Defluviitalea raffinosedens: one gene and its partner. Each later gene encodes a partner of the first gene's protein in a complex. Links are inferred from orthologs where the notes say so. Each region holds a gene or a part of one and is shown on either strand. Other genes may lie near its edges.

Region 1 (3,282 bases):
AGGATGCAAAGAAAAACTTAATCTATGTTCCAAGAGATAAAAATGACAGTATTCCTCATGAATTTATAGGAGAATTTGGCAGTGCGAGAGTATTATTAAAACCCGCTGCTGAAGGTACTGGAGTTATTGCAGGTGGTCCAGCTCGTGCGGTACTTGAATTAGCAGGAATTCGCAATATTAGAACAAAATCCTTGGGTTCCAATAATAAGAGAAACGTTGTTAATGCAACGATCGAAGCTCTAAAAAATCTTAAAAATCCAGAAGACGTTGCAAAGTTACGTGGTAAAACATTAGAAGAACTTCTGGGATAAGGAGGAATTGCGATGGCCAATAAATTAAAAATTACATTAGTGAAATCCACAATTGGCGCAAAACCTAAGCAAAAGCTTACTGCACAAGCTTTAGGCCTTACAAAAATGCATAAAACAGTTGAACACCAAGACAATGCAGCCATTCGTGGAATGATTAACAGAATTTCTCATCTCGTAAAGGTTGAAGAAATATAAGAAAATAAGACTTTAAAGGAGGTGCCAAGATGAACTTAAGTGAATTAAGACCAGCAGAAGGTTCCAAACAAAACCGTTTCAGAAAAGGAAGAGGTCATGCTTCTGGTGCAGGTAAAACTGCAGGAAAGGGACATAAAGGTCAGAAAGCACGTTCAGGTGGCGGCGTAAGACCTGGTTTTGAAGGTGGACAAATGCCACTTTACAGACGTCTTCCTAAGAGAGGATTCACAAATAGAAACAGTAAAGAAATCATAGCAATTAATGTAGATCGTTTGAATATCTTTGAAGACAACACAGTAGTAACTGTAGATACTTTAAAAGAAGCAGGCATCATCAAAAATCCTAAAGACGGCGTAAAAATTCTCGGGAACGGAGACATAACCAAGAAATTAACTGTAATGGTTAACTATTACAGCAAATCAGCAGTAGAAAAGATCGAAGCTGCCGGTGGAAAAGCAGAGGTGATTTAGGTGTTCAAAACCCTTAGAAACGCCTGGAAGATACCTGATTTAAGAAAAAGATTAATATATACATTTATGATGTTGTTAGTAATTCGTTTAGGAGCCCATATTCCTGTTCCTGGTGTTAATGCCTCTGCAATCAAGAATTTATTAAAACAGCAGGGAGGAGCTTTAGGGCTTTTTGACATGATTTCTGGTGGGGCATTGCAAAATATGACTATTTTTGCAATGGGAATAGTTCCTTATATTAATGCATCCATTATCCTTCAACTTCTCCAAATAGCTATTCCTAAATTGGAAGAGATGGCTAAAGAAGGAGAAGAAGGAAGAAAAACAATTGCAAAATACACAAGGTATTTGACCATTGTATTGGCTGCAATCCAGGCATGGGGCTTCACCTTTGCAATGCGCAACCAAAACGTTTTAATTAATCCAAATTTATGGTCTTGGATTGTTGCAATTCTTTCATTTGTAGCTGGAACTGCCTTCATGATGTGGATTGGAGAACAGATCACCGAAAAAGGAATCGGCAATGGAACTTCACTGATTATCTTTGTAAACATTGTGTCCAGATTACCTGTAGGTGTCAATGTACTTCTAAGCTATAAAAATTACGTTGTCACGGCGCTCCTGCTAGTAGTCTTCGTAATTATGATTGCTTTTGTTGTTTTGGTGCAACAAGGAGAAAGAAGAATTGCTGTTCAATATGCGAAGAGAACATCAGGAAGAAAGGTATATGGAGGCCAATCCACCCATATTCCTGTGAAAGTAAACTTAGCAGGGGTTATACCAATTATCTTTGCTATGTCTTTACTTCAATTTCCTGAGATGGTAACCAATTTCTTTGTAGCGAATCCAACAGGAGTTTGGGGTAAAATCTTAGTTTGGCTTCGTTGGACTCATCCCTTTGGTGCAGTGCTTTATGCACTCCTTATCCTCTTCTTTACATTCTTCTATTCAACGATCACATTTAATCCAATTGAGATCGCAAATAATATGAAGAAAAACGGAGGATTTATTCCAGGGATCAGACCGGGGAAACCAACAGCAGACTATTTAACTAAAGTTGTTAACCAAATTACACTGGTTGGAGCCATTTTCTTAGCGATCATTGCTCTTATGCCTGTAGCTTTACAGGCGATATTTAAGATGAACGTTAGTTTCGGAGGAACCTCATTACTGATCGTAGTAGGTGTAGCATTGGATACTGTTAAGCAAATGGAAGCTCAAATGCTCATGAGGCATTACAAAGGCTTTTTAAGCTAGAGCCCAAGGAGGAGACCATTATGAGATTGATTATGCTAGGCGCACCGGGAGCTGGCAAAGGAACACAAGCACAACTTCTTTCCAAGGCATATAATATTCCTCAGATTTCTACTGGGGATATACTCAGAATGAATATAAAGAATGAAACGGATTTAGGCAAGAAAGCTAAAGAATACATGGATAAAGGTCTTTTAGTACCTGATGAATTGGTTGTGGAAATTGTAAAAGACAGACTTACCCAGGATGATTGTAAGAACGGTTTCATACTGGACGGATTTCCAAGAACTATACCACAAGCTAAGGCGTTGGATGAGGCTTTGGATCATATGGGTATAAAACTTGACAGAGCTGTAAATGTTCATGTTCCAGATGAAAAGATAATTATAAGAATGAGCGGAAGACGAGTATGCCCACAATGTGGTGCTTCTTATCACATCGAGTTTAAGAAGCCTGCAAAAGAAAACATTTGTGATGAGTGCAGTTCAGATTTAATACAGCGGGATGATGACAAAGAAGAAACCGTCAGAAAAAGATTAGAAATTTACCATGAACAAACTCAACCGTTGATTGAATACTATCAAAATAAGGGAATACTTACAACTGTAGACGGTGTTGGTGAAGTGGAAGAAATAAGTAATCGGATTAAAGAAGCATTGGAAGTGAGTAAATAGTGGGTATAATAATAAAATCTGACGAAGAAGTTAAAAAGATTCGGTCAGCAGGTTTGATTCTAGCAAAAACACACGAACTCCTTGCCCATGCACTTAAGCCAGGAATAACTACACTGGAATTAGATCAGATTGCTGAAGAATTTATTCGTAGTCAAGGTGCTGTTCCTTCATTTAAAGGATTATACGGTTTTCCTGCATCTATATGTACATCAGTGAATGAAGAGGTCGTCCATGGGATCCCCAGTAAGGATGTTAAGCTAAAAGATGGAGATATCATTGGCATCGATATTGGTGTATGTTTAGATGGACTTCATGCCGATGGAGCAAAAACCCATGCTATTGGAGAAGTACCTGAAGAAACAAAAAAACTCATACAAG
Region 2 (3,446 bases), on another replicon or contig:
ATGCTGCCATTGATGAAGTTGTAGATGTATTAGAAAGACAACTTCTGAAATTCAAAGGCAGATTAAGAGATAGACACAGAAACAATAGTCCTTTTAAAGAAGAGTTTATTAAGGACATCGATCAGGCCAATGATGAAGAATCCATCGTAATAGAAAAAACCAAACGCTTTGCAATTAAACCTATGAGTGTAGAAGAAGCGGCAATGCAGATGGATTTATTGGGACATAGCTTTTTCGTTTTCCGAAATGCAGAAACTGAAGAAGTGAATGTTGTTTATAAACGTAAAAATGGTACTTACGGATTAATTGAACCGGAATTTTAATAAATGCCCTCACGTATTTCGTGAGGGTTTTCCTTATAGAGTCATTTGCTTTCATGTAAATATTGCAGTATTGTAAATGAGGATAATGTTTGATATACTAATTTGGGAAAAGTACGACTAATAGAGTAATCATAAAGAAGGTGAACTAGTGAAAGGTTTATTGGAAAAGATCTTTGGAACGCATAGCGAACGGGAATTAAAAAGAATAGAAGGATTGGTTAATGAGATTGAAGCCTTGGGACCCCAAATGGAAAGTTTGTCCGATGCAGAATTAAGAGCTAAAACAGATGAATTTAAGAAAAGACTGGAAGAAGGACAAACATTGGATGATATTCTCCCTGAAGCCTATGCAGTTGTAAGAGAAGCCGCATACAGAGTTCTTGGTATGCGCCATTTTAGAGTGCAATTAATTGGTGGAATTATTCTTCACCAGGGAAGAATAGCAGAAATGAAGACAGGGGAAGGAAAAACTTTGGTTGCTACCCTTCCTGCCTATTTAAATGCTTTGGAAGGTAAAGGCGTTCATGTTGTAACTGTTAACGATTATCTGGCAAAACGTGACGCTGAATGGATGGGAAAAGTCCATGAATTCTTAGGTTTATCCGTAGGTGTAATTTTACACGATATGGATGCCGAAGAAAGAAGAAGGGCCTATAATTGTGATATTACCTATGCAACGAATAATGAATTGGGCTTTGATTATTTAAGAGACAATATGGTACTTTATAAAGAAGAAATGGTACAGAGAGACCTTCATTATGCAATCATCGACGAAGTGGACTCTGTATTGATTGATGAAGCAAGAACGCCTCTCATCATATCAGGAAGCAGTTCTAAATCTACCCATTTGTATAAAGCAGCAGATGTCTTTGTACGTCGTCTCCAAAAGGGAAGAGTGCTTACAGACGAATCTGCATTAAACAATTTAATGCGCCAGGAAATACAGGAAGAAGGGGACTTTGTTGTTGATGAGAAGGCTAAGACCGTTACATTAACAGAAGAAGGGGTAAAGAAGGCAGAGCAGTATTTTGGACTGGCTAATCTGGCAGACCCTGAAAATATGGAAATTCAGCACCATATTAATATCGCCCTTAAAGCGCATCATATTATGCATCTAGATAAGGATTATGTAATTAAAGATGGCGAAATCGTTATCGTTGATGAATTCACAGGGAGAATGATGCCCGGAAGAAGATATTCAGACGGATTGCATCAAGCCATTGAAGCTAAGGAAAATGTACAAGTGCAAAGAGAAAGTAAAACCTTGGCGACCATTACTTTCCAGAACTTTTTCAATAAATATCATAAAAAATGTGGAATGACTGGTACTGCTTTAACAGAAGAAAACGAATTCCGTGAAATATATGGTATGGACGTAATCGTTATTCCTACCAATAAGCCGGTGATTCGTATTGACCATCCGGATGTGGTATACAAAACTCAAAAAGCTAAATTTAATGCCGTTGTCAATGAAATAGAAGAATCTTATAAAAAAGGACAGCCGGTACTGGTAGGTACCATTACCATTGACACCTCAGAAATGCTTAGCCAAATGTTAAAGAAAAGAGGCATAAAGCATCAGGTATTAAACGCAAAATATCATGAAAAAGAAGCTGAAATTGTAGCATTAGCCGGACAAAAAGGTGCCGTTACCATTGCAACCAACATGGCAGGTCGTGGTACGGACATTAAACTGGGTGAAGGCGTAAAAGAATTAGGTGGTTTAAAGATTATAGGTACGGAAAGGCATGAATCAAGACGTATCGATAATCAGTTAAGAGGTCGTTCAGGCCGTCAGGGAGACCCGGGAGAATCTCGATTCTATATTTCTTTGGAAGACGATTTGATGAGATTATTTGGCTCTGACAGGATTTCAAAACTTGTTGAGACCATGGGAATGCCTGAGGATGAACCTATCGAGCATAAGATGCTTACAAAAGCCATAGAAAGTGCTCAAAAGAAAGTAGAAGGCAATAACTTCTCCATCCGTAAGCATTTGCTGGAATATGACAGAGTTATGAATGATCAAAGAGAAATCATATACAGTGAACGCCGCAAGGTATTGGAAGGAGATAACTTAAGAGATAACATTATAAAAATGGTTAAGGAAATCATTGAATCTTCTGTAGATATGTACACAGGAGAAAGTCCTCATGCAGATGACTGGGATATAGTTGGATTAAGAGAACATCTCACTAAAATCATGCCTATACAGGGCATAGAAATAACCAAAGAAGAAAGAGAAGATATTACTAAGGAAGCTCTAAAGGAAAAGATTATAGACAAGGCCCTTAAATTATATGAACAGAAGGAACAAGAAATCGGAGAAGAACAGATGCGTGAAATAGAACGGGTTATTCTTCTTCGGGTAATTGACCAAAAATGGATGGATCACATTGACAATATGGATCAGATGCGCCAGGGAATCGGACTTCGTGCATATGGCCAAAGAGATCCTCTGGTGGAATATCAGTTTGCCGGATACGATATGTTCGAAGAAATGAGTGCAAATATTCAGGAAGATACTGTTCGTGCTCTGTATCATGTAAAAATTGCTTATAAACCTGAAAGAGAAAGAGTTGCAGAACCAACTTCCACAAACAGAGGAGAAGAGTCCAGTGTAAAAACCCCTTATAAGAGGAAGGAAGAAAAAGTTGGAAGAAACGATCCTTGTCCTTGTGGAAGCGGTAAAAAGTACAAACACTGTTGCGGTAGAAATGCATAGTACAGTGAAATAAGGAGTTGATCAAGTTGTTAGAGCTGGAACAATTAAAATTAGAACTTCAACCCTATGAGGAAAAATTAGAGGAAATGGGGGCTTCACTTTGACATTGCCGGTGCCAAAGAGAAGCTAAAAACTTTAGAAGAGCGTTCCGCAGATCCGAATTTTTGGAGTGATATGGAGGAAGCTCAAAAAGTATTACAAGAAATAAAATCATTAAAAATCAAAATTCAAAAATATAATGAATTATACCAGGAATACGAAGATATAGTAACTCTGGTTGAAATGGGATTGGAAGAACAGGAAGAAAGCCTGATTCCTGAAGCTAAACAGGGGACTAAAGAATTTATCAGCCACTATGAATACATGAGGATTGCTACTTTGCTTGATGGCGAGTATGA

What was found.
Region 2: the proteins of secY (region 1) and secA are in contact, whole or in part, in a crystal structure (PDB 3DIN), measured with the Thermotoga maritima proteins. The link is inferred for Defluviitalea raffinosedens from one-to-one orthologs. Residues at the interface, in WP_004081795.1 of Thermotoga maritima: Glu108, Gly109, Glu110, Glu111, Ala236, Glu237, Arg238, Arg239, Ile240, Thr241, Ile242, Gln243, Tyr244, Ala245, Arg246, Arg247, Val248, Thr249, Gly250, Arg251, Arg252, Val253, Tyr254, Gly256, Ala257, Ser258, Thr259, Tyr260, Leu261, Pro262; in WP_004082002.1 of Thermotoga maritima: Glu261, Ala262, Arg263, Lys300, Ala301, Arg302, Thr303, Ile304, Ile305, Leu323, Tyr324, Asp325, Pro326, Val329, Ser330, Tyr333, Ile336, Lys340, Phe345, Val349, Glu363, Phe364, Tyr374, Ser375, Gly376, Gly377, Glu393, Ile395, Thr482, Ser483.

Annotation. Positions count from the first base shown.
Region 1 is NZ_JAFBEP010000001.1:179,344-182,625, reverse strand. The notes cover bases 154-3,104. They hold secY (preprotein translocase subunit SecY), read left to right. Parts: upstream 154-976; coding sequence 977-2,233; downstream 2,234-3,104. Other genes in these bases: map (type I methionyl aminopeptidase), read left to right, coding at 2,904-3,104; JOD07_RS00855 (adenylate kinase), read left to right, coding at 2,254-2,904; rplO (50S ribosomal protein L15), read left to right, coding at 536-976; rpmD (50S ribosomal protein L30), read left to right, coding at 324-506; rpsE (30S ribosomal protein S5), read left to right, coding at 154-311. Also shown: more of rpsE, read left to right, coding at 1-153; more of map, read left to right, coding at 3,105-3,282. UniProt on the Escherichia coli protein: The central subunit of the protein translocation channel SecYEG. Consists of two halves formed by TMs 1-5 and 6-10.
Region 2 is NZ_JAFBEP010000016.1:42,218-45,663, forward strand. The notes cover bases 145-3,259. They hold secA (preprotein translocase subunit SecA), read left to right. Parts: upstream 145-471; coding sequence 472-3,048; downstream 3,049-3,259. Other genes in these bases: hpf (ribosome hibernation-promoting factor, HPF/YfiA family), read left to right, coding at 145-323. Also shown: more of hpf, read left to right, coding at 1-144. UniProt on the Escherichia coli protein: Required for protein export, interacts with the SecYEG preprotein conducting channel.